Regions from separate parts of the Amycolatopsis lexingtonensis genome, predicted to be linked through region 2. Evidence: riboswitches for the same ligand, from Rfam matches in the RefSeq annotation. Region 2 holds a riboswitch; the other holds the start of a gene.

Region 1 (12,043 bases), 1.1 Mb from region 2:
CGGCGAAGACGTCGCCGACGGTGACGCGGTGATGTACAACGAGCCGGGCCGGATGATCGCCGTCGGCGGGCCGAAGGCGTCGGCGTTCTTCGTCTTCGCCTCGCCGGAACTCGACTACGACCGCACGAACACCGCGCAGCAGCGGAAACTGCTGGCCGACGCCTACCGGGGAGCGGGCTGGCGGGTGCCCGAGCTGATCGCGAAGCTCCCCGAGGCCCGCGAGTTCTACCTCGACACCCTCAGCCGGGTCACGATCGATCGCTACTCCCGCGGCCGCGTCGTGCTCCTCGGCGACGCCGCCTACGGCAACACCCTCGGCGGCTTCGGGACCGGCCTGGCGATCGTCGGCGCGTACGTCCTCGCCGGGGAACTCCTCGCCGCCGGCGGCGACCACGAAGCCGCCTTCGCCCGCTACGAAGAGCTGTTTCGCGGCTACGCGAAGATCTCGCAGCGCGGCAGCGCGGGCCCGTTCCTCGCGCCGCCGTCACCGCTGCGGATCAAGCTCCGGGACTGGACGTTCAGGTCCCGCTTCCTGCTCGGCCTGATGCTCAAGGCGACCGACAAGTTCGCCACCGGCATCGAGCTGAAGGACTACGCCCCGGGCTCGTAGGCGAGGTTCGGCCGCAGCCACTGCTCGACCTCGGCCACTTCGACGCCCTTGCGCCGTGCGTAGTCCTCGATCTGGTCGCGCCCGAGCCGCCCGACGGTGAAGTAGCGGGAGTCCGGGTGGGCGAAGATCAGCCCGGACACGCTCGCCGCGGGCGTCATCGCGTACGACTCGGTCAGCGCCATGCCCAGCTCGTCCGCCTCGAGCAGCTCGAACAGCTCGCGCTTCTGGCTGTGGTCCGGGCTGGCCGGGTAGCCCAGCGCCGGGCGGATGCCGCGGAACCGCTCCGCGTGCAGGTCTTCCAGCAGCGGCTGGGCGTCGGGCTCGAACCAGTCGCGGCGGGCCCGCAGGTGGATGTGCTCGGCGAACGCCTCGGCGAGCCGGTCGGCCAGCGCCTTGACCATGATCGCCTTGTAGTCGTCCTGCTCGGCCTCGTACCGCGCGGCCAGGTCCTCGGCGCCGTGGATGGCCACCGCGAAGCCGCCCAGGTGGTCGCCGGCCGGCGCGATGTAGTCGGCCAGGCACCGGTTCGCGCGGTCGGCCGGCTTCGACGTCTGCTGCCGCAGCATCGGGAACCCGACGTGGACGTACTCGCCGTCGAGCCGGATGTCGTCGCCCTCGCGGTGCGCGGGCCAGAACGCGTACGCGCCCTTCGCGGTGAAACTGCCGTCCTCGATGATCTGGTCGAGCAGCACGTTCGCGTCGTCGAACAGCTCGCGCGCGACCGGCTGCTCCAGGATGGCCGGGTACTTGCCCTTGAGCTCCCAGGCCAGGAACAGGAACTGCCAGTCGATCATCTCGCGCAGCTCGGGGATGCCCGGCTCGACCACGCGCACGCCGGTGAACTCCGGGGTCGGCAGCTCGTCGAACGACACCCGCTCCGGGTTCGCGCGGGCCTGCTCGAGGGTGAGCATGGGGCGTCGCTGCTTGTTCGCGTGCTGCTCGCGCAGCACCTCCTGGTCGGCCCGGTTCTTCTCGGCCAGCGCGATCGAGCGGTCCGGGTCAAGCAGGTCCGACACCACGCCGACCACGCGGGAGGCGTCGAGCACGTGCACGGTCGCGTTGTCGTAGACCGGGGCGATCTTGACCGCGGTGTGCTGCTTCGACGTCGTGGCGCCGCCGATCAGCAGCGGCAGCTTCAGCCCGCGCCGCTGCATCTCGGTGGCGACGGCGACCATCTCGTCAAGCGACGGCGTGATCAGCCCGGAGAGCCCGACGGCGTCGGCGCCTTCGGTGACCGCGGTGTCGAGGATCTTGCCGGCCGGCACCATCACGCCGAGGTCGATCACCTCGTAGTTGTTGCAGCCCAGCACGACGCCGACGATGTTCTTGCCGATGTCGTGGACGTCGCCCTTCACCGTGGCGAGCACGATCTTTCCCTGGCCGCCGGTCGACGCGAGCCGGCCCTCCTGGCGCGCCTTCTCCTTCTCGGCCTCCATGAACGGCTCGAGGTAGGCGACGGACCGCTTCATCACGCGCGCGCTCTTGACCACCTGCGGCAGGAACATCTTGCCGGAGCCGAACAGGTCGCCGACGATCTTCATGCCGTCCATCAGCGGGCCCTCGATGACGTCGAGGGGCCGGGCCAGCTGCTGCCGCGCCTCTTCGGTGTCGTCCTCGATGAAGTCGACGATGCCGTGCACCAGCGCGTGGGACAGCCGCTCCCCGACCGAACCTTCGCGCCAGGACAGGTCGACGACGCGCTTGGTGCCGCTGCCCTTGACGTTCTCGGCGAAGGCCACCAGCCGGTCGGTCGCGTCCTCGCGGCGGTCGAACAGCACGTCCTCGACCAGTTCGAGGAGGTCCTTCGGGATGTCCTGGTAGACCGCGAGCTGGCCGGCGTTGACGATGCCCATGTCCAGGCCGACCTGCACGGCGTGGAACAGGAACGCCGAGTGCATCGCCTCGCGGACGACGTCGTTGCCGCGGAAGGAGAACGACAGGTTCGAGATGCCGCCGCTGATGTGCACGCCGGGGCAGCGTTCCTTGATCCGGGGAAGCGCGTCGATGAACGCCTTCGCGTAGCCGTTGTGCTCGGCGATGCCGGTGGCGACGGCGAGCACGTTCGGGTCGAAGATGATGTCCTCGCCCGCGAAACCGGCCTTCTGCGTGAGCAGGTCGTACGCCCGGCCGCAGATCTCGACCTTGCGGTCGGCGGTGTCGGCCTGCCCCTGCTCGTCGAAGGCCATCACGACGACGCCGGCGCCGTAGTTGCGGATGACGCGGGCCTGGGCCAGGAAGGGCTCCTCGCCCTCCTTGAGGCTGATCGAGTTGACCACGCCCTTGCCCTGCAGGCAGCGCAGCCCGGCTTCGAGCACGCTCCACTTGGAGCTGTCGACCATCACCGGGATCCGGGCCACCTCGGGCTCGGTGGCGATCAGGTTGAGGAACGTGGTCATCGCCTGCTCGGAGTCGAGCAGGTCGGCGTCCATGTTGACGTCGAGCAGGTTGGCCCCGCCGCGGACCTGCTCGAGCGCGACGTCCACGGCTCCCTGGTGGTCGTCGGACTCGATGAGCCGGCGGAACCGCTTGGAGCCGGTGACGTTGGTGCGCTCGCCGATCATCACGAACCCGGTGTCGGGGCCGATGCCGAACGGCTCCAGACCGCTGAACCGGGTGTGCGTGCGCGCTGCGGGCACCTCGCGCGGCGCGACGCCCTTCGCGGCTTCGGCGATCTTCGCGATGTGGGCCGGGCCGGTGCCGCAGCAGCCGCCGACCAGGTTGACCAGGCCGTCGCGGGCGAACCCGCCGATCAGCCCGGCGGTCTGCTCCGGCGTCTCGTCGTAGCCGCCGAAGGCGTTCGGCAGCCCGGCGTTGGGGTGGCAGGCGACGTAGGCGTCGGCGATCCGGGCGAGCTCCTCGACGTGCGGGCGCATCTCCTCGGCGCCCAGCGAGCAGTTCACGCCCACGACCAGCGGTTTGGCGTGTTCGATCGAGCTCCAGAACGCCTCGACGGTCTGGCCCGAGAGCGTCCGGCCGCTGAGGTCGACGATGGTCACGGAGATCCACAGCGGCAGGTGCGGCGCCACCTCGCGGGCGGCGGCGATCGCGGCCTTGCAGTTCAAGGTGTCGAAGATCGTCTCGATCAGCAGCAGGTCGACGCCGCCCTCGGCGAGCCCGGCGATCTGCTCCGCGTAGGACGCCTTGACCTGCTCGAACGTCACCGCCCGGTACGCCGGGTCGTCGACCTTCGGCGACAGGCTGAGCGTGACGTTGAGCGGGCCGATCGAGCCGGCGACGAACCGGCCGCCGAACTCGTCGGCGGCCTGGCGGGCGAGCTGCGCGCCGCGGGCGTTCATCTCGTGGACGTGGGACTGCAGCCCGTAGTCGGCCTGGCCGATGCTGGTGGCGGTGAACGTGTTGGTCGTGGTGATGTCGGCGCCCGCGGCCAGGTACTGGCGGTGGACGTCGAGGATGACGTCCGGGCGGGTGAGGTTGAGCAGGTCGGGGTCGCCGGTGACGTCGTGGGTGTGCTCGCCGAAGCGGTCACCGCGGTAGTCGGCGGGGGTCAGCCCGGCACCCTGCAACATGGTGCCCCAGGCGCCGTCCAGCACCGCCACCCGCTGGTCGAACAGCTCGCGCAGGCGTGCTTCGTGCTCTCGCGGGGTACTCACCGGCAGCCTCCCTTGGTCGGGAGGCGCCCTTGGTTGGTCAATCCCGGCCGAGCGTGGCGGACCCGGTGGTCCGTTGCAGCGCCTCTCGGCCTGTGGTCCACGGTATCGGATCTCCGGCCGCGCACGCCATCCCGCCCCGCCCGGGGGTCCACTGAGTGGGACAGCCTTTGTCCACAAAGGATCGACACGTTGCCTCCCCGTTCGTCACGGGCCCCTCCACCGTGCCGGTGCCGCGCCCCGCCGCTCTGCTCCCCGTCTGCCTACTCGCGCCGCGTCCAGCGCGGCTCGACCGGCACTGGACAAGGTCACCAAGGGTACTCGACCGGCGACCCTCCGCGGCATCCGGCCAACCTTGAAAACTGAAACACGTTCTAATACGCTCGCGTCGTGGACTACGGAATCGTGCTGTTCACCAGCGACCGGGGCATCACCCCGGCGGCCGCCGCGCGCGTCGCGGAAGCCGCCGGGTTCGCCACCTTCTACGTACCCGAGCACACGCACATCCCGGTGAAGCGGGAGTCCCCGCACCCGCGCACCGGCGACGCGTCCCTGCCCGACGACCGCTACAGCCGCACCCTCGACCCGTGGGTCGCGCTGGCGACGGCCGCCGCGGTGACGTCGCGGATCCGGCTGTCCACCGCGGTCGCCCTCCCGGTGGAGAGCGACCCGATCACCCTGGCCAAGACGATCGCGAGCCTCGACCACCTCTCCGGCGGACGGGTCACGCTCGGCACGGGCTTCGGCTGGAACGTCGACGAGCTGAACGACCACGGCGTGCCCGGCAACCGCCGCCGCACCGCGCTGCGGGAGTACCTCGAGGCGATGAGTGCACTGTGGACGGAGGAAGAAGCTTCCTACGACGGGGAGTTCGTGTCGTTCGGGCCGAGCTGGGCGTGGCCGAAGCCGGTCCAGCCGCACATCCCGGTGCTGCTCGGCGCGGGCCCGACGGAGAAGACGTTCCGCTGGATCGCCCGCCACGCCGACGGCTGGATCACCACGCCGGCGGACACCGACCTCGAAGGGCACGTGGCCCTGCTCCACCGGATCTGGGCCGAGGAGGGCCGCGCCGGGCGGCCGCGGATCTGCGCGCTCGGCGAACGGCCGGATCCGGAGCGCCTGGCGCACCTGGATTCGCTCGGCGTGACCGAGACGATCTTCGGGCTGCCGGACCGGGCGCCGGAAGAAGTCGAAGCGTGGGTCGGCCGCCTCGCCGGCAAACTGGGCCTGGCCGCCCCGGTGGGCTGAGCGCAGCCTTCGCCGCCCAGCGCACTGACACCGCCCACCGCCCCGGGCCGAAGCCGACCGCAAAGGTCTTGAATGAGTCATTCAGGACCCCTCAAGACCTGAATGACTCATTCAAGACACCACCGGGCCTCGCGAGGCGGCCGTCGAGCGCGTCAGCTCTTGACGCTCATGCCCTGACGAGCGCGCAGGTCGAGCTCGATCTGCTCCAGCGTGCGGCCCTTCGTCTCCGGGACCAGCCACTTCGTGAGCACGAACAGCACCACGTTGATACCCGCGAACAGGAACATCGAGCCGCCGATGCCGAGGGACTTCGGGTCGGAGATGATCGGGAACACCGCGCTCACGATGCCCGTCGCCGCCCAGAGGACCACGCTGCTCACGCTCATGCCCGTCGCGCGGACCTTGAGCGGGAAGACCTCGGACATCATCACCCAGACGACCGCGCCCCAGCCGAGTTCGTAGCCGACCAGGTAGAGCACCATCATCACCAGCATCAGGATGCCGCGCAGGCCGGTGTCGTGGACGTTGAGCACGATCAGCCCCGCCGCGGCGAGCGTCAGCACCATGATCACGTTGCCGATGAGCAGCAGCGGCTTGCGGCCCCAGCGGTCCACCACGAACACGACCCACGCGGTGAACAGGAACTTCGTGACGCCGAGCAGCACGCCGGACAGCAGCGCGGCCTGCGTGGCGAAGCCGAGCCCGATGAGCATGGTCGGGAAGTAGGCGTTGATCGCGTTGACGCCGCTGAACTGCTGGCCCACCGCGAGCAGCAGGGCCACGAACAGCATCGGCCGCACCCAGCCGGTGAACAGGTCGCGGAAGCGCGGCTTCTCTTCGGTGTCCATCCGGATGACGTCGCGGATGGTCGAGATCTCCTCGTCGAGGTTCACCGAGTTGCCGTGGGCGCTGGCCAGCACCCGCCGGGCCTCCTCCTCGCGGCCGTTCTTCACCAGCCAGCGCGGGGTCTCGGGCAGGAACGCCAGCCCGACGAGCAGGATCGCCGCGGGCACGATCGCGCCGGCGAACATCCAGCGCCACGCCGAAACCGGGCCGAGCCAGTAGCTCACCAGGAACGCGATCAGGATGCCGCTGACGATGAAGATCTGGTTCAGCGCGCCCATCGCGCCGCGCAGCCGGGCCGGCGCCAGTTCGGACAGGTACGTCGGCACCGTCGACGAAGAAAGCCCGATGCCCAGCCCGATCACCAGCCGGGAAAGCACCAGCAGCGTGAACGTCGGCGAGAACGTCGCCGCCAGGGTGCCCACGATGACGATCGCCGCCGCGACCATGATCGTGCGGCGCCGGCCGAGCGCTTCGTTGGTGCGGCTGGAGAACAGCGCGCCGATGATGGCACCGACCGACAGGCTGGCAGTGATCACGCCCTTGTCCCAGCTGGTCAGCGCCCACAGTTTCCCGATGAACGGGAGCACCCCGGAGATCACGCCGAGGTCGTAGCCGAAGAGGATGCCGCCGAGCGCACCGAAGAAGTACAAGGTGGTCCGGCTGATGTGCCGCGCCGGGGCTGTCTGCGTCATTGCCGGGTCGCCTCTTTCGTAGGTCCAGTCCAGCCAGCGGGCACCACACTCACACGCCGGAAAAAGCCCGACAAGGCCGCGCGCGATAACAATTCAGTCACCTGATCGATGTTCACATATGTGACGGCGCAAAACCGGCGTCGAATCCACTGTGGACAGTGCCGGGCGACGAAATCATCGAACGCTTTACAACGTTCAAAGCACTGGTTTACCGTCGCCCTGGAAGCGCTCCCAGAGTTGTGGAGGCCGACGTGAGACGACTGCTTTCCCCCAGCGCACCAAGGGCTCGCCGGCTCCTCGCGGCCGCGCTCGCCCTCCTCCTGCCCACCGCCGTCGCGATCACCGCCGGCGCGCCGGCCGCCCCCGCGGCGCCGGCGTCCTACACCTGGCGCAACGCGGAGATCGGCGGCGGCGGGTTCGTCCCCGGCATCGTCTTCAACCAGACCGAACCCGGGCTCGTCTACGCCCGCACCGACATCGGTGGCGCGTACCGGTGGAACCCCACGACCGGCCGCTGGCTGCCGCTGCTCGACTCGGTCGGCTGGACCGACTGGGGCCACAACGGCGTCGTCAGCCTCGCCACCGACGCCGTCGACCCGAACCGCGTGTACGTCGCCGCGGGCATGTACACCAACAGCTGGGACCCGAACAACGGCGCGATCCTGCGTTCGGCCGACCGCGGCGCCACGTGGCAGGCGGCCGCGCTGCCGTTCAAGCTCGGCGGCAACATGCCCGGGCGCGGCATGGGCGAGCGGCTCGCGATCGACCCGAACCGCGACAGCGTCCTGTACCTCGGCGCGCCCAGCGGCAACGGGCTCTGGCGCAGCACCGACTCCGGCGTCACGTGGGCGAAGGTGACCGCGTTCCCGAACCCCGGCAACTACGCGCCCGACCCGAGCGACCCGTCGGGCTACTCCAGCGACAACGAAGGCGTCACGTGGGTGACGTTCGACCCCACGACCGGCACGCGGGGCAGCACCACGCAGACGATCTACGTCGGCGTCGCGGACAAGCAGAACACCGTCTACCGCAGCACCGACGGCGGCACGACGTGGGCGCGGCTGGCCGGCCAGCCCACCGGGTACCTGGCGCACAAGGGTGTCCTCGACCCGGTCGGTGGCTACCTCTACCTCACGACCAGCGACACCGGCGGCCCCTACGACGGCGCGAAGGGCGACGTCTGGAAGTACGCCACGAAGACCGGCGCCTGGACGCGGATCAGCCCCATCCCGTCCGACAGCGCGGACGACTACTTCGGCTACAGCGGCCTGACGATCGACCGGCAGCACCCGAACACGCTCATGGTCGCCACGCAGGTGTCGTGGTGGCCGGACGTGATCTTCTTCCGCAGCACCGACGGCGGCGCCACCTGGACGCGGATCTGGGACTTCTCGAGTTATCCCGACCGGACACTGCGCTACACCCAGGACATCTCTTCGGTGCCGTGGCTGACCTTCGGCGTCCAGGCCGCTCCCCCGGTGCCGTCGCCGAAGCTCGGCTGGATGACCGAGTCCGCGGAGATCGACCCCTTCGACTCGAACCACTTCCTCTACGGCACCGGCGCGACGATCTACGGGTCGTCCGACCTCACGAAGTGGGACAGCGGCGGGAAGATCACGCTCAAGCCGGTCGTCGGCGGCCTCGAAGAGACCGCCGTGCTCGACCTGATCAGCCCGCCCTCGGGCGCTCCCCTGCTCTCCGGCCTCGGCGACATCGGCGGGTTCCGGCACGACAGCCTCGACACCGTCCCGGCCACCATGTACACCCAGCCGGTCTTCACCACGACCACCAGCCTGGACTACGCGGAGCTGAGCCCGGCGACGATCGTCCGGGCCGGCACGCTCGACCGGAGCGCCCGGCCCAACGACAACCGGATCGCGTTTTCCACCGACGGCGGCAAAAACTGGTTCCAGGGCGCGGAGCCGTCCGGCGGCGCGAGCGGCGGCACGGTCGCCGCGGCCGCCGACGGCAGCCGGTTCGTGTGGAGCCCGGACGGCACCCCGGTGAGCTATTCGGTGGGCTTCGGCTCGTCCTGGACGGCGTCCGCGGGCATCCCGGCCGGCGCGGTGGTCGAGTCCGACCGCGTCGACCCCAAGCGGTTCTACGGCTTCGCGGCCGGGAAGTTCTACGTCAGCACCGACGGCGGTGCGACCTTCACCGCGACCGCGGCCACCGGCCTGCCCACCGGCTCCGCGCACTTCAAGGCGATGCCCGGGGTGGCGGGCGACCTGTGGCTCGCCGGCGGGTCGGGGACGGCGTACGGCCTCTGGCATTCGACCGACTCCGGAGCGTCCTTCACGAAGCTGTCCGGGGTCACCGAGGCCGACAACATCGGGTTCGGCAAAGCCGCCAGCGGCCGGACGTATGCGACGTTATACACGATCGCGAAGATCGGCGGGGTGCGCGGGATCTTCCGGTCGGACGACGCGGGCGCATCCTGGACGCGGATCAACGACGACCTGCACCAGTACGGCAACATCGGGGCGGCGATCACCGGGGATCCGCGGGTGTACGGCCGGGTCTACGTGGGCACGAACGGGCGCGGCGTGATCGTGGGCGACTCCGGGGGCACCGAGCCCCCGCCGACGACGACCACCACGTCCGCCCCGCCCACGACAACGACGACGACCACGCCGCCGCCGTCAGGATTCTGCACGGCGGCCTACACGGTCACGAACCAGTGGCAGGGCGGGTTCCAGGCCTCGGTGAAGGTGGGGAACACCGGCACCGCCGCGGTGAGCGGCTGGACGGTGGCGTGGACGTTCGCGGACGGCCAGCGGGTGACGCAGGCGTGGAACGCGACGGTCACCCAGACCGGCGCGGCGGTGTCGGCGGTGGACGCGGGCTGGAACAAGACGATCCCCGCGGGCGGCAGCGCCGAGTTCGGCTTCACCGGCAGCGCCGGCACGGCCAACACCAGGCCCGCCGCGATCTCGCTCAACGGCCGGCCCTGCACCACGTCCTGACACGCACGGGCGGGAAGGGGGTTTCAACCCACCCCCAGGCGGTTGAAACCCCCTCCCCGCGCCCCCAGCCCGGACGCTCCGCCCGAGCAGCCGCAGCCTGCTCGGGCGATGTCCTGGTATCCACCACTCTCCCCGGTGCCGTCAGCGGCCGCCATTCCTGCCGAAACGCGACTTTTTCGCCCGAACCCACCACCGCTGACCTGCGAAAAGGAGGGCAGGGGGTACGGATATACCCAGCCGGGACGGCAAAAGTTACCCGGGGCGGCGGGCCACTCAGTCGCTTTCGAGCACGACCTTGCCGATGTGGCTGCCGGACTCGAGGTGCTTGAGCGCCTCTTCGAGCTCGTCGAAGGCGAACCGGCGGTCGATCACCGGCCGGAGCCCGGAGTGCTCGATCGCCCGGTTCATCGCCTGGAACGTCTCGCGGGAGGCGTTGGTGAGCCCGCGCAGGGTCAGCTGCTTGACCAGCACGAGGATCGGGTCGGCGCCGCCCTCGTGGGTCAGGACGCCGGCGACGCTGACGTGCCCGCCGTAGCGCGCCGCGAGCATCGACTGGCCGATCGTGCCGCCCCCGCCGACGTCGACGACGTGGTCGACACCGCCGCCGGTCAGCTCGGCCACCGCGGGACCCCACTCCGGCGTCGTCGCGTGGTTGAGCGTCTGCGCGGCGCCCAGCTCGCGGAGCCGCTCGAGCTTCTCGTCCGAACTCGACGTCGACACGACGTGGGCGCCGCCGAGCGCGGCGAACTGCAGCGCGAACGTGGACAGGCCGCCACTGCCCAGGGTGAGCACGGTCTGGCCCGGCACGAGCCGGCCTTCCTCGACGACCGCGCGCCACGCCGTGACGCCGGCGCTGGGCAGCGTCGCGGCTTCGGCGTAGTCGAGGTGCGCCGGGACGCCGACGAGCGCGTCCTCGGCGAAGACGGCGTACTCGGTGAGCACGCCGTCGAGGGTGCCGGCCAGGTCGTCCGCCGTCTTCTCGGGCGTGCCGGGGCCGGACAGCCAGTCCGGGAAGTAGGTCGCGGCCACCCGGTCGCCGGTGGCCCAGGCGCGCACGCCGTCGCCGACCGCGACGACCTCGCCCGCGCCGTCGGACAGCGGCACGACGTCCGGCTTCACCGGCTTGGGGTAGAAACCCTTGACGATCATCAGGTCGCGGGCGTTGACCGCCCACCCGCGCAGCCGGACCAGGACCTGCCCGGGACCGGGTTCGGGAACGTCGCGCTCGCCCGAGACGAGCCCGGCGCCGGGACGGGGCAGCGAAAAGTACTTCACGGCGGCTCCAAGGGTGCGGGGAATCCTCAACGAAGCCAGTGTGTCGAAGTCGCGAGCTCCGCGTCGACGATCTCCAGGAGTTCCGGGGTCAATTCGGCGAGCGACGCCGCGAAGTGGCGGACGCCGTGGCCGGCCATGAAGTCCCGCTGCCGCGCGTGGGCGGGGCTCGACGGGAACCCGATGAACCCGGCGCCGTGCGCGCGGGCGTCCTGGGCCACCCGGCTGACGTCGTCGACGAACACGATCTCGTCGAAGCCGGCGCCGAGCACGGTCCGGGTGATGTGGGCGACGCCGGGGCGGTGCTCGTTGATGCTCACGTACGGCACCTCGGGGTCGAGCAGGTCCACGAAGTCACCGAGGTACCGGTCGAAGGTGTGCTCGCGGGTCCGCCCGCCGTAGCAGACCAGCCGCACCGGGAGCTTCGAGAGCGCTTCCAGGCACTCCCGCGCCCCTTCGGCGACGCGGATCGGGTGCTCGGCCAGGTACTCCTGCCGCGCCGCCCACAGCTGCTTGAGCGTCTCTTCGGCCGGCTGGTCGAGGCCGCAGAGCGCGGTGACCTTTTCCGCGACGACGATGTCGCGCAACCCGATCACGTCCCGCTCGGCCGCGGCGTCGTAGACCCCGCCGTGGCCGGTGACGAACCGGGCGATCATGGCCAGGTAGGTGTCGTCGATGAGCACGCCGTCGCAGTCGAGCGCGACGACGCGCAGCTTCGCCAGGCCGCTCACCGCTGCGCGAACACTTCCCGCGCGGCGCCGATCGCGTTGAGCGCGGCCGGGAACCCGCAGTAGAACGCCA
Region 2 (12,043 bases):
AAGTCCGCCTGACCCCGGACGGGTGGTCGCGCCGACACGCCGCCGTGGTCCCGCGGCCGCCCGCTTCCCGGTGGTACCAAGGAGTCATGGAATGCGCTTCTTGTGCCGCGCGGATCGACCACTGCCACGGCACGCTGGTGGTGCACCCGGAAGGCGGGTTCGCCGAGTGCACCGATCCGGCCTGTGTGGACGCCGACCGCGTGCGGCACGCGTTGATCGTCGACTGCCCGGCGCTCGGCGGCTGCGGGTGTGCCGCCGCGGCGCCGGAGAAATCGTTGCTGCGCCACGCTTCCTGAGCCTCCCGCCAGGATCCGCGAAGGCCTTCCCGCCGGGTGACGCGCACCGGCCGGGGAGGCCTTCGTGGCGTCAGGACGGTGTCAGCGCGGTAACACGATCGTGTATGCAGCCGTGTACACGGGCTTGGCGATGTGCTAACACTAACGGGGTCCTTCGGCTCTCCCTCCCCCTCGGAGCCGGAGGACCCTTTATTTTCGCCGCTGTCCGGTGTGGATATGTCAGCGAATGATGTACAGTTCAGCGCATGGTGACGTGTGAGACACGGGAAGCGGCGCTCGCCCGGATCGGGCGCGCGCTGTCGGATCCGACCCGCTGCCGGATCCTGACCGCGCTGCTGGACGGTCCCGCCTACCCCGGGCGGCTGGCGGCCGAACTCGGCCTGAGCCGGTCGAACGTCTCGAACCACCTGTCGTGCCTGCGCGGCTGCGGGCTCGTCGTGGCCGGCTACGAAGGGCGTCAGGTGCGGTACGAGATCGCCGACGCGCACCTGGCCCGCGCGCTGCGGGAACTCGTCCACGTCGTGCTCGCGGTCGAGCCGCGGGCCGAATGCGAGCCCGCGTGACGAGCCCCGGGTGCTCGGACGGGTGCTGCGCGCCGCTCGCGGTGGCGCCGGACCGCCGGGCGGTGCTGGTGCGCCGGGTCCGGCTGCTCGTGGCGGCGACCATCACTTACAACGTCGTAGAGGCGGTCGTCGCGCTGGCCGCGGGGAGCGCGGCTTCCTCGGGGGCGCTGATCGGTTTCGGGCTCGATTCCGTGATCGAAGTCGCCTCCGCCGTCGCGGTCGCCTGGCAGTTTTCCGGTGCGGACCCGGAAAGCCGCGAAAGGCGGGCGCTGAAAGCGATCGCCCTGTCGTTTTTCGCGCTCGCGGTTTACGTCACGATCGAGGCCGTCAGTACATTCTTCGGCGGTGCCGCGGCGGAAACCTCGCGGACCGGAATCGTGCTCGCGGCCGTTTCGCTCGCGGTGATGCCCGCCCTGTCCGCGGCGCAGCGCCGAGCCGGGCGGGAGCTGGGGTCGGCCAGCGCGGTCGCGGATTCGCGGCAGACTTTGCTCTGCACTTACCTTTCCGCGGTCCTGCTGGCGGGGTTGCTGCTCAACGCCCTGTTCGGCTGGTGGTGGGCCGACCCGGCGGTCGCGCTCGCGATCGCCGCGGTGGCGGTGAACGAAGGCCGAACGGCCTGGCGCGGCCAGCATTGCTGCTGACGCGCCAGGCCGCGGGCCGGTTGCGGAATCAGTACCAGTGCGCACGCCCACCGATCCGGCGGCCGGTGCCGCCCAAGATGGCCAGTGCCACGCCGGCCACCGCGAGAATGATGCCGATGGTGTAAAGCACCGGGATACCCACGATGAACCCGATGATCAAGAGAATTACACCGAGAACGATCACTTTGACACACACTCCTTCGCATGGGACCCGTCCGGCATGCCGGCCGGGCGGATGCGCTGTCACGGGGAGGATGGCCACTTTCCCGGTGCCGCAAACTGCGTCAAACGGAGCAATCTCGGATCAGTACCGGTAGTGATCGAGCTTGTACGGTCCTTCGACGTCGACCCCGATGTAGTCCGCCTGCTGCTTCGTGAGCTTGGTGAGTTTCACCCCGAGCGCGTCGAGGTGCAGGCGGGCCACCTTCTCGTCGAGGTGCTTCGGCAGCCGGTGGACGTCGGTGGCGTACTCGCCGGGCTTGGCGAACAGCTCGATCTGCGCGATCGCCTGGTTGGTGAACGAGTTCGACATCACGAACGACGGGTGGCCGGTCGCGTTGCCGAGGTTCATCAGGCGGCCTTCGGAGAGCACGATGATCGAGTGGCCGTCCGGGAACGCCCACTCGTGCACCTGCGGCTTGATCTCCTTCTTCACGATGCCCGGGAGCTTCGCCAGCCCGGCCATGTCGATCTCGTTGTCGAAGTGCCCGACGTTGGCGACGATCGCGTTGTGCTTCATGCGGCTCATCTGGTCCGCGGAGATGATGCCGAAGTTGCCGGTGGTGGTGATGAAGATGTCCCCGGTGGCGATGACGTCGTCGAGCTCGACGACGTCGAGCCCGTCCATCGACGCCTGGAGCGCGCAGATCGGGTCGATCTCGGTGACCGAGACCCGGGCGCCCTGGCCGCGCAGCGCCTCGACCGCGCCCTTGCCGACGTCGCCGTAGCCGCAGACGACGACGCGCTTGCCGCCGATCATCACGTCGGTGGCCCGGTTCAGGCCGTCCACAAGGGAGTGCCGGATGCCGTACTTGTTGTCGAACTTGGACTTCGTCACGGAGTCGTTGACGTTCATCGCCGGGAAGAGCAGCTCGCCGTCCTTGGCGAGCTTGTAGAGCCGCTTGACGCCGTTGGTCGTTTCCTCGGTGACGCCGCGGATCTCCTTGGCCATCCGGGTGAAGCGGTCGCCGTCGGCGGCCAAGCTCGCGCGGAGGGTCTCGAGGACGATCCGGTACTCCTCCGGGTCCTCTTCGGACGGTTGCGGGACGGCGCCCGCTGCTTCGAACTCGACGCCCTTGTGCACGAGCAGGGTGGCGTCGCCGCCGTCGTCGAGGATCATGTTCGGCGTTTTCCCGCCGGCGAAGGCGAAGAGCTGGTCGGTGCACCACCAGTACTCTTCGAGCGTCTCGCCCTTCCAGGCGAACACGGGGGTGCCCGACGGGGCGTCGACCGTGCCCTCGGGGCCGACGACGACCGCCGCGGCGGCCTCGTCCTGGGTGGAGAAGATGTTGCAGGAGACCCAGCGCACTTCGGCCCCGAGCGCGACGAGGGTCTCGATCAGCACGGCGGTCTGCACCGTCATGTGCAGCGACCCGGCGATGCGCGCGCCCTTGAGCGGCTGGGCGGCGGCGTACTCGCGGCGGATCGCCATCAGGCCGGGCATCTCGTGCTCGGCCAGCCGCAGCTGGGTGCGGCCGGCGTCGGCGAGGGAAAGGTCGGCGACGGCGAAGTCGAGACCGTTGCGGCGTGCGAGTTTGTCACTCATTCCTCGAGCTCTTTTCCTGACGGCTGGTTGCGGAGCGCGCGGGAGGACTCACCGAAGTGACAACGCAAAAAGGGCACCTCCCTCGCGGGAGGCGCCCTTGGATGCGTGTCGCGGGCCGAGCGTGGCGGAAAGAGTTCCGTCGCAGCGCCTCTCGGCCCGGGACCCAGGATGGCAAAGCCGCGGCGAAGCTGTCAAGCGAGCGAAAGGGCCATGAGAACGTCGTCGACGTCGGTGCCGTCGATGCGGAATTCCCCGCGCAGCACGCCTTCCACGACGAACCCGGACCGCTCGTAGACCCGGCGGGCGGCGGCGTTGTGACCCAGCACGCGCAGCGTCAGCTTGCGGGCCCCGCGCCGGCGCGCCTCCGCCGCGGCCGCGTCCACCAGCCGTCCCGCGATGCCGAGGCCCTGGCGGTCCGGGTCGACGGCGAGCCCGCCGAGCACCAGCACGTGCGCGTGGGCCGGGATGCCGAACCCCGCGGCGAGCCGGACGTACCCGGCGACGACGTCGTCGTGCTCGGCGACGAGGAAGTTCTCCGGCCGCGCGTCCTCGTCGAAGAACGGCGTGCCGGGCGGCGGCGGGGGAGCGGGGGACACCGTGGCGTCCCACGTGCGCTCGTCGATCTTGGCGAGCACGGCTTCGTCTTCGGCGCGGGCCGGCCGGACGGTGGTCGTCACGAAAGTTCCTTCCAGGCTTCTTCGACGATCCCGGCGAGCTCGCGGGGGTCGCGGTTGCCCTCGGCCGAGATGCTGCGCAGCGCGACGGTCAGGTCCGGGCCGCTGCGCTGGCAGTTGGTGACGAACGACCGGCCGGGGTCCGGCGTCGAGCCCACGGGCGCGGCGTCGTTGTGGACCAGGCACTGCACGGCGCCGACGCGCACCAGCTCGGTGCTCGGGGCGGCCAGGCCGAGTTCCTCGGCGTCCTCGTACGGCGCCACCAGTTCCGGCGACCCCGCGCGCACCGCGATCAGCTGGAAGCTGCGTTCCAGCCGGTCGTCCTGGTACTGCTGCACCACCGCGCCCGCGCCGCCGTAAGCCGCCGACGTCCGGGCGGCCGTTTCCCGGTCGGCTTTGTCGACCCGGGCGACCTGGACCTTGCTCTTCTCCACGTCGAACTTCGCGAGCGTGTCCTGGGCCCGGCCGAGCCCGCCCAGGCTCGACGGCGCGGTCAGCGCGTGCCCGCTCGGCCCGCCGAGCAGGCTCAGCACCACCCACGGCACGCCGACCAGCACCGCGCCGACGATGACCCCGATCAAGCCCGCGAAGACGGGGTGGGCGAACGGCGAGCGCGGCGGCGGTGCCGCGGCGGCGGGGAACTCTTCGGTCACCCGGGCATCGTGGCGGAACCGGGCAATCGGCGCGAAGGGAATTCCGCCGTAAGTGCCTCAAACGAGATGCGCGCGCCGCCAGATGCCTTCCGACCGGCCGCCGATCAGCCCCGCGTCGCGCAGGAACGGCACGATCTTCTCGGCCATCCAGCGGCGCGTCTCGTGGAAGTGCGGGTTCGCCAGCGCCGCGGCCCGGCCCTCGCGCGGGTCGATCCCGACGCTGCGGTAGATCCGCGGGTCGACCATGCTGTCGATGACGCCGAACGCGACCAGCGCGGTGCGCACCCGGTGCCGCTGCAGCGCCGCCTTCGACAGCTTCGGCGTCTCCCGCAGCACCTCTTCCTTGGCGAACCGGACGTGCCGGGCCTCCTCGACGACGTGGATGCGGTTGACCGAGCGGATCAGCGGCTGGATGCCGTCGTCGTCCATCATCGAGCGCTGCAGCCGGTCGGTGGTCTCCTCGGCGACCAGCACGCTGGCGAACATCGACGGCCCGGCCGCGGTCGCGCCGAACACCTTGGCGGCGCGGTGCACGACCTTCGGGACGCCGTAGCGCGGGACGCCGAGCCGCTCGGCGGTGCGGGCGAACATCACCGAGTGCCGCGTCTCGTCGCCGATCTCGGTCATCGCGTACTGCGCGTGCTCGCTGCGCGCGTCCAGGTCGAAGACGTACCGGGCGAGCAGCTGCATGAGGACGATCTCGAACCACAGGCCGACGCTCATGATGCTGGCGATCTCGTGCTTGGACAGCTCGATCCGCTGCTCCGGCGTCAGCTTCGCCCAGAGGTCCGTGCCGTAGAGGGAGACGCGCTCGAGCGGCATGTAGGCCTTGCCCTCGGCCAGCGGCGCGGCCCAGTCGATGTCGACGTACGGGTCGTAGGAGTTCTTCGCGGAGCTCTTGAGCAGGCGAGCCGCGGTGACATCCCGGTCCTGGGCCTCGACGCCCATGGCGGCCTCCGGAAAGTAGGGGGTACATGCTGTACTAGTTACTTCGGCGAGCGTACACCGGCTCGCCGGACTTGAGTAGGCTTCCCGGGTGACCAAGGTCGACGGACGGGCGGCGCGCTGGGCGGGCCAGCAGGAGCGGCGGCGCGCGGAATTCGTCGAAGCGGCCCTGGTGGCCATCGCCGAGCACGGCCCGGAGGTCTCGACCGAGCAGATCGCCGAGCGCGCCGGCGTGGCCCGCACGCGGCTGTACCGCCACTTCGCCGACGCGGCCGACCTCCAGCGCGCGATCGCCGAGCGCGCGGCCGAGCTGGTGACGGCCGAGCTCGCGCCGCTGTGGCACCCCTCGGGGTCACCGCACGAGATGATCGCGACGGTCATCTCGACGCACCTGCGCTGGCTGACCGAGCACGAATCCCTGCACCGCTACCTGACCCGCACGCAGCCGGCGCAGACCGACGTCCGCGGCACGATCGCCCGCCACCTCAGCGGGCTGTTCTCGGGGTACCTGACGGCGTTCGGCCTCGACCCGGCCCCGGCGGACACGATCGCGTTCGGCCTGGTCGGCTACGTCGAGTCGGCGACGACCCGGTGGCTCGACCACCCGGGCGCGCTCAGCCTGGCCCAGCTGACCGACCAGCTGACCGGCACGATCTGGGCGATGCTGGACCACACGCTGAAGGCGGGCGGGGTCGAGCTGGACCCGGACCAGCCGTTGCCGCTGCCCGAAGAGTTCTAGTCTTCGTCTTCACGCGCGAACTCGGCTCGGACTCCCAGCAGCCGTACCGCCCGGGTCAGTTCGAACATCCCCAGCACCTCGCGCGCGGCCCGGTCGATCTCCGCCGCGTCCGACGTCGGCGCCGGCAGGGTGATGCTGTGCGTGTGGGTCAGGAACGGCACGAACCGCACCTTGACCGCGATCCGCGCCGCCGGGCGGCCTTCGTCCAGGACGTCCTGCGTGACCCGCTTGGCCAGCGCCGAGACCTCCGCCGCCATCTCCGCCGGGTCCGTGAGGTCGCGCTGGAACGTCGTTTCGCGGCTGCGGGACCTGGCCACGTACGGGGTCGCGCTCACGTCGGCGTCGCTGATGCCGCCGCCGAGCAGCCGCAGCCACGGTCCGGTCTTCGGGCCGAACCGGGCGGCCAGCTCCGCCGCGTCCGCGCCCGCCAGGTCGAGCACCGTGCGGATGCCGAGCCCGGCCAGCTTCTTCGCGGTCTTGCCGCCGATGCCCCACAGCGCGTCGGTCGGGCGCTCGGCCATCACGGCCCACCAGTTCTCCTGCGTCAGCCGGTAGATCCCGCCCGGCTTGCCGAACCCGGTGGCGAGCTTGGCCCGCAGCTTGTTGTCGCCGATCCCGACCGCGCACGACAGCCCCGTCTCGCGGGCCACGGCGTCCTTCAGCTCGGCGGCCAGCGCTTCCGGGTCGCCGGTCTCCGCGCCGAGGAACGCCTCGTCCCAGCCGAGCACCTGCACGACGACCGGGAACTCCCGCAGCACCGCCATCACGCGCGCCGACACCTCGAGGTAGGCGTCCGGGTCGCTGGGCAGGAAGACGGCGTCCGGGCAGCGCTTCGCGGCGAGCCGCAGCGGCATGCCGGACTGGATGCCGAACTCGCGGGCCTCGTACGACGCGGTCGCGACCACCGCCCGTTCGGCGGGATCGCCGTTGCCCCCGACGACGACGGGCTTGCCCGCGAGCTCCGGGTGCCGGGCGATCTCGACCGCGGCGATGAACTGGTCGAGGTCGACGTGCAGGACCCACTTCACGGGGCCAGTCTCGCCTCAGATCCGGTGCCGCGCCACGTGGGTCCAGACGGTGCCGGTGAGCGCGAGGATCCCGCACAGCGTCACGCCCGGGTCGGGCAGGACCAGCCCCACGACCAGCAGGCTCACGGCGATGATGTCGAAGACGATCAGGACGGTGCTCCGGAGCGCGCGCGACTTCGGCCGCTTGCCCTCGCGCAGCGCGGTGGCCAGGTCGGGGTCGCTGAGCTCCAGACTGCGCTCGATCTTCTCGAGCTCGGTGCGATCGTGGTGACTGAGCATCGGGGTACTCCTTCGGCGCCGTACCCGCCGTATCGCCAGAGCGAATACCCAATCGTCCTCCGAACGAACCGCCGAACGCCTTCTGATTTCGTGCTTTTTGCTGCTCCGACCGGGTGATCCGCGCTCCGTGACCGCCCGCGAGCACGTTAAGTTGCCTCTCGAACGTGGCCGGTGACGGCCCCGGGTGACGGAGGGGGCCGTTGCGTCCTCTTCCGCGCGCCGGAACCTTCAAGCAGCTGGAGGACCTCGATGACCTTGCCCACCGAACCGATCGGCAGCATCCCGCGCCCGGCGTACCTCGTCGAAGGACTCGGGGAGTTCGCCGCCGGGCGGATCGACGCCGCCGCGCTCGCCGAGCTGGAGAGCCGCGCGCTGGCCGACACGATCCGCCGGTTCGAGGAGACCGGCTCACCGGTGCTGACCGACGGCGAGCAGGGCAAGCCGAGCTTCGCGACGTACCCGCTGGCCGGGTTGACCGCGCTGGCCCCGGACGGCGTCGTCATCCCGTTCGCCGACGGGCACACCCGGCAGCTGCCGCGGCTGACCGCGGGCCCGTTCCGCTACGCGACCCACGCGGACGAGTACCTGACCCGGGCGAAGGCGCTCACGGGCAAGCCGGTCAAGCAGGCGGTGATCGCGGCTTCGGCCGTCTCGCTGATCTACCCGGCCGACGGCATCGAGGGGTACTCGCAGGAGCAGTTCGTCGCCGACCTGGTGAACGAGGCCGAAGCGGACATCCGGCGCAGCCTCGACGCGGGCGCGGACAGCGTCCAGATCGACTTCACCGAGGGACGGCTCTCGCTGAAGCTGGACCCGTCCGGCGGCCTGCTGCGCCAGTTCGTCGACCTGAACAACGCGGTCCTCGACCGGTTCACCGCCGAGGAGCGCGCGAAGATCGGCGTCCACACCTGCCCGGGCGGCGACCAGGACTCGGTGCACAGCCTCGACGTCGACTACGCGGGCCTGCTGCCGGCGCTGTTCGACCTGAGGGCCGGGCGCTTCTACGTCCAGTTGGCCAGCGAGTCGGACCCGGATCGCGCGCTCGCGACGATCGCCGACAACCTGAAGGCGGACCAGCGGGTCTTCGTCGGCGTGACCGACCCGATCGACCCGCGGGTGGAGACCCCGGAGGAGGTCCGTGACCGCGTCCTGGCGGCGGCCCGGTACGTGCCGGCGGACCGGCTGGGGACGTGCGACGACTGCGGGTTCTCCCCGTTCGCCGACGACACGTCGACCTCGCGTGACATCGCGTTCGCGAAGATCAAGGCCCGGGTGGAAGGCACCCGGCTGGCGGCCGAGAAACTCGGCTGAGCCCCGGCGGCGTGCGCCCGGGGATGCCGCCCCGGGCTCACGCCGTTTCGGCTCAGGCCGTCTCGGCGGCGACCTTCAGGCCGAGCGCGACGAGCAGGCTCCCGAGCACGGCGTCGAGCCCGCGCCGGACGCGGCCGTCGCGGAAGACCTTCTTGAGTGCCCCGACGACCACGGCGAGGGTGACGAACCACAGGACCGTGCCGGCGGTGGCGATCGCGGCGAGTTCGAGGGTCTGCAGGGTGGAGCCGTCGGCCGGGAGGAACTGGGGGAGCAGGGCGAGGAAGTAGACGGCCACCTTGGGGTTGAGCAGGTTGGTGAACAGTCCCTGCCGGAAGGCCGCGGTGGCCTTGAGCGGCTCCGGGTTGTCGTCGCCGAGGTCCCGGTATTCGCCGCGGCGGACGGCCAGCCAGGCTTTGACGCCGAGCAAGACGAGGTAGGCGGCGCCGACCAGCTTCACGACGGTGAAGGCGATGGCGGACGCGGTGAGGACGGCGGCTACGCCGAGGGCGATCGCGACGACCCAGGCGAAGACGCCGAGGGCGATTCCGAGCCCGGCGGCGATCCCGGCGCGCCGGCCGCCGGTGAGGGCGGAGCGGGTGACGACGACGAAGTCCGGGCCGGGGGACATCGCGCCGAGGACGACGACGAGGAGGAAGGAGGCCGCGGTGGTGCCGGGGATCATGGGGTGAGCCTACGGCCGGGCCGCCACCGGTTTTCCCGCGTGCCGAACCTCTCAGGTTCGAATTTGAACTTCGTGTAGGGTCGATCTTGTGGGCGATTCCAGGGGTGACGACGTGACGGCCGAGGTGCGGACCCGGGTGCGGATCCCGCTCCGGCTGCACGGTGGTCTCGAGGTCGACGCCGAAGCCGTCACCTTCCGCGGGCTCGAAGACGGTGGTGAGCACCTCGCCCTGGTCCTCGGCACCCCCGGTGACGTCCCCCTCGTCCGCCCGCACTCCGAATGCCTCACCGGCGACGTCTTCGGGTCCGCCCGCTGCGACTGCGGCCCGCAGCTGGCCGAAGCCGTCCAGCGGATCTCCGAAACCGGGGGCTACCTGCTCTACCTGCGGCAGGAAGGGCGGGGGATCGGGCTCTACAACAAGCTCGACGCCTACGCCCTCCAAGACGGCGGACTCGACACCTACGCCGCCAACGCCGCGCTCGGGCTGCCCGAAGACGCGCGGGACTACGCCGTCGCCGCGCAGATGCTCAAGGCGCTCGGGGCCGGCGAGGTCGATCTGCTCTCCAACAACCCCGACAAGGCCGCTCAGCTGCGGGCCGCCGGGATTTCCGTGCGGGAGCAGGTGCCCACCGGGGTCTTCGCGACCGACAGCAACGTGCGGTACCTGCGGGCCAAGGCCGAGCAGACCGGGCACACGCTGAGCCTGCCCGGGATCGCCAGCTGATTCCACGCGATGTTCGGTTTCGGCCGATCGGCCGGGCAACCCGTCGATGCTGGGCAAGCGGCCCGGAGTGACCTAGTCGCTGTGGGAAATCCGGACACGATCCTCGACGACGCGCCATGGGCGGGACGGCGGATCCGCGGGTCGCCCGTTTCCTCATCACGGTCGCTGTCCACTCGATGGGTTTGCCGTGCGGGTCAGCGTCCTGGTCTGCTGCTGCGCCTGTGCGACTGATCGGCATCAGGTGCTGATGTTCGCCTGCGATCTCACTGTACTGGCTGCCTTTGGCTGCCGAAAAGCATCGAAATGATCTGAACAGTTACCTCGATCGTGTGATGAACAGATGATCGATCGTCGGTAATCTTGGTGTGTGGACAGAGAAACGGTGTGGCAAGCGGACGCGGAGGCCCTGGCCGACCGCCTCGTTTCGCTGCTCACCGTGGTGCGGTCCGCCGAAGCGGAAATCGGTGCGCTGCTGGTGGAAATCGAATCCCGTGGTGTGCTGGAACTGTTCGGCTACCGTTCCGCCGCCCGGTTGCTGGAGCATCTCGCCGACCTCCCGCGCGCCGCCGCCGACAAGGTCGTCAAGCGAGCCCAGGCTTTGCACCCCGCCCACTCTCTCGACGCCACCCCCGCCGTTGCCCCGGCCACCGGTATCGCTGCGCTGGCCGGCCGGTTGAGCACCCCGATGATCGACACCATCATCGATGCCGTCACCCGGATCCCCGCCTCTCATCGCGAGTCGGCCGAGGCGGACCTACTCGCTTTCGCCGCCGAGGGCGGCCACAAACAAGTCGCCGCCCTTGGCGCCCGGATCCTGGCCCACCTCGACCCCGACGGCACTGCCCCCGAGGACGCCGAGCCTGTCATCCCGGTACGGGAACTGTCCCTGCGCCGCAAACGCACTGGCACCTGGGAACTCACCGGCCGCTTCGACGATGAGACCGGCACCCGCGCCAGCGCGCTGCTTGACGCGCTGGCCGAGCGCCGCACCGCCGACGACGGCGGGGACTTCCGGTCCCCGCAGGAACGCTACGGCGACGCCTTCTCCGACGCAGTCGACCTGGCACTCAACTCCCCAGAGTTGCCCACCCAAGCCGGGGAACGCGTCCACGTGATGGTCGCGGTCTCCCTCACCGACCTGCGCTCCGGACTCGGCACGGCGACCCTGGGCGACACCGGTCTGATCTCGGCCGCCGAGGCCCGGATCCACGCCTGCGACTGCACCCTGATCCCCGCGGTCCTCGGCTCCGCCAGTGAACCCCTCGACTTGGGCCGAGGCCGCCGCCTGATCTCGCCGGGCCTGCGCCGCGCCTTGTTCCTGCGCGACCGTGGGTGTGCGTTCCCGGGATGCCACCGCCCGCCGCGGCATTGTCAGGGTCACCACATCCGTCACTGGTCCGAGGGTGGCTTGACCGACCTGGCCAACTTGGTGCTGTTGTGCGGCCACCATCATCGGTTGTTGCATCGGTCGGGTTGGCAGGTCCGCATCGCCACTGACGGCCACCCCGAGTTCCTACCGCCACGGTTCCTGGACAAGCGCCGAAAACCCAGGCGCAATAACCTGCATCAGCCGCTGCCATTTGCAGCCTGAACACGGGACAGGCCCGCAGCCACCGGCTCCAGGCCTGCCCCCAGATGCTGACCCGCTCCGCAGAGGCCAGCGCACCCGCCTGCGACTGGCGCGACTGATCGTCGAGCAGGGCTGGACCTGCACCGCAGCAGCGAGATGTTCATGTTCGCCGC

The links. A riboswitch is a leader RNA that binds a small molecule or an ion and turns the genes downstream of it on or off. The one in region 2 is predicted to bind S-adenosylhomocysteine.
Region 1: it holds a riboswitch for S-adenosylhomocysteine, as region 2 does, so the genes downstream of both, metH (methionine synthase) here and ahcY (adenosylhomocysteinase) in region 2, are expected to answer to the same signal.

What each region holds. Positions count from the first base shown of each region.
Region 1 is NZ_JADBEG010000001.1:2,478,171-2,490,213, forward strand. It holds gene H4696_RS11475 (FAD-dependent monooxygenase) at 1-610, shown strand, start outside; gene metH (methionine synthase) at 592-4,221, opposite strand; S-adenosyl-L-homocysteine riboswitch at 4,236-4,314, opposite strand; gene H4696_RS11485 (TIGR03619 family F420-dependent LLM class oxidoreductase) at 4,609-5,466, shown strand; gene H4696_RS11490 (sugar porter family MFS transporter) at 5,619-7,004, opposite strand; gene H4696_RS11495 (cellulose binding domain-containing protein) at 7,256-9,970, shown strand; gene H4696_RS11500 (zinc-binding dehydrogenase) at 10,244-11,245, opposite strand; gene H4696_RS11505 (HAD family hydrolase) at 11,272-11,973, opposite strand; gene H4696_RS11510 (carboxymuconolactone decarboxylase family protein) at 11,970-12,043, opposite strand, start outside.
Region 2 is NZ_JADBEG010000001.1:1,331,235-1,343,277, forward strand. It holds gene ku (non-homologous end joining protein Ku) at 1-12, shown strand, start outside; gene H4696_RS06510 (hypothetical protein) at 87-296, shown strand; gene cmtR (Cd(II)/Pb(II)-sensing metalloregulatory transcriptional regulator CmtR) at 542-859, shown strand; gene H4696_RS06520 (cation efflux transmembrane domain-containing protein) at 844-1,500, shown strand; gene H4696_RS06525 (hypothetical protein) at 1,529-1,684, opposite strand; gene ahcY (adenosylhomocysteinase) at 1,805-3,265, opposite strand; S-adenosyl-L-homocysteine riboswitch at 3,348-3,424, opposite strand; gene H4696_RS51150 (GNAT family N-acetyltransferase) at 3,457-3,942, opposite strand; gene H4696_RS51155 (hypothetical protein) at 3,939-4,592, opposite strand; gene H4696_RS06545 (AurF N-oxygenase family protein) at 4,650-5,540, opposite strand; gene H4696_RS06550 (TetR/AcrR family transcriptional regulator) at 5,629-6,276, shown strand; gene H4696_RS06555 (DNA polymerase IV) at 6,273-7,304, opposite strand; gene H4696_RS06560 (DUF3040 domain-containing protein) at 7,320-7,583, opposite strand; gene H4696_RS06565 (cobalamin-independent methionine synthase II family protein) at 7,833-8,894, shown strand; gene H4696_RS06570 (LysE family translocator) at 8,947-9,576, opposite strand; gene H4696_RS06575 (GTP cyclohydrolase II) at 9,689-10,300, shown strand; gene H4696_RS06580 (DUF222 domain-containing protein) at 10,668-11,891, shown strand.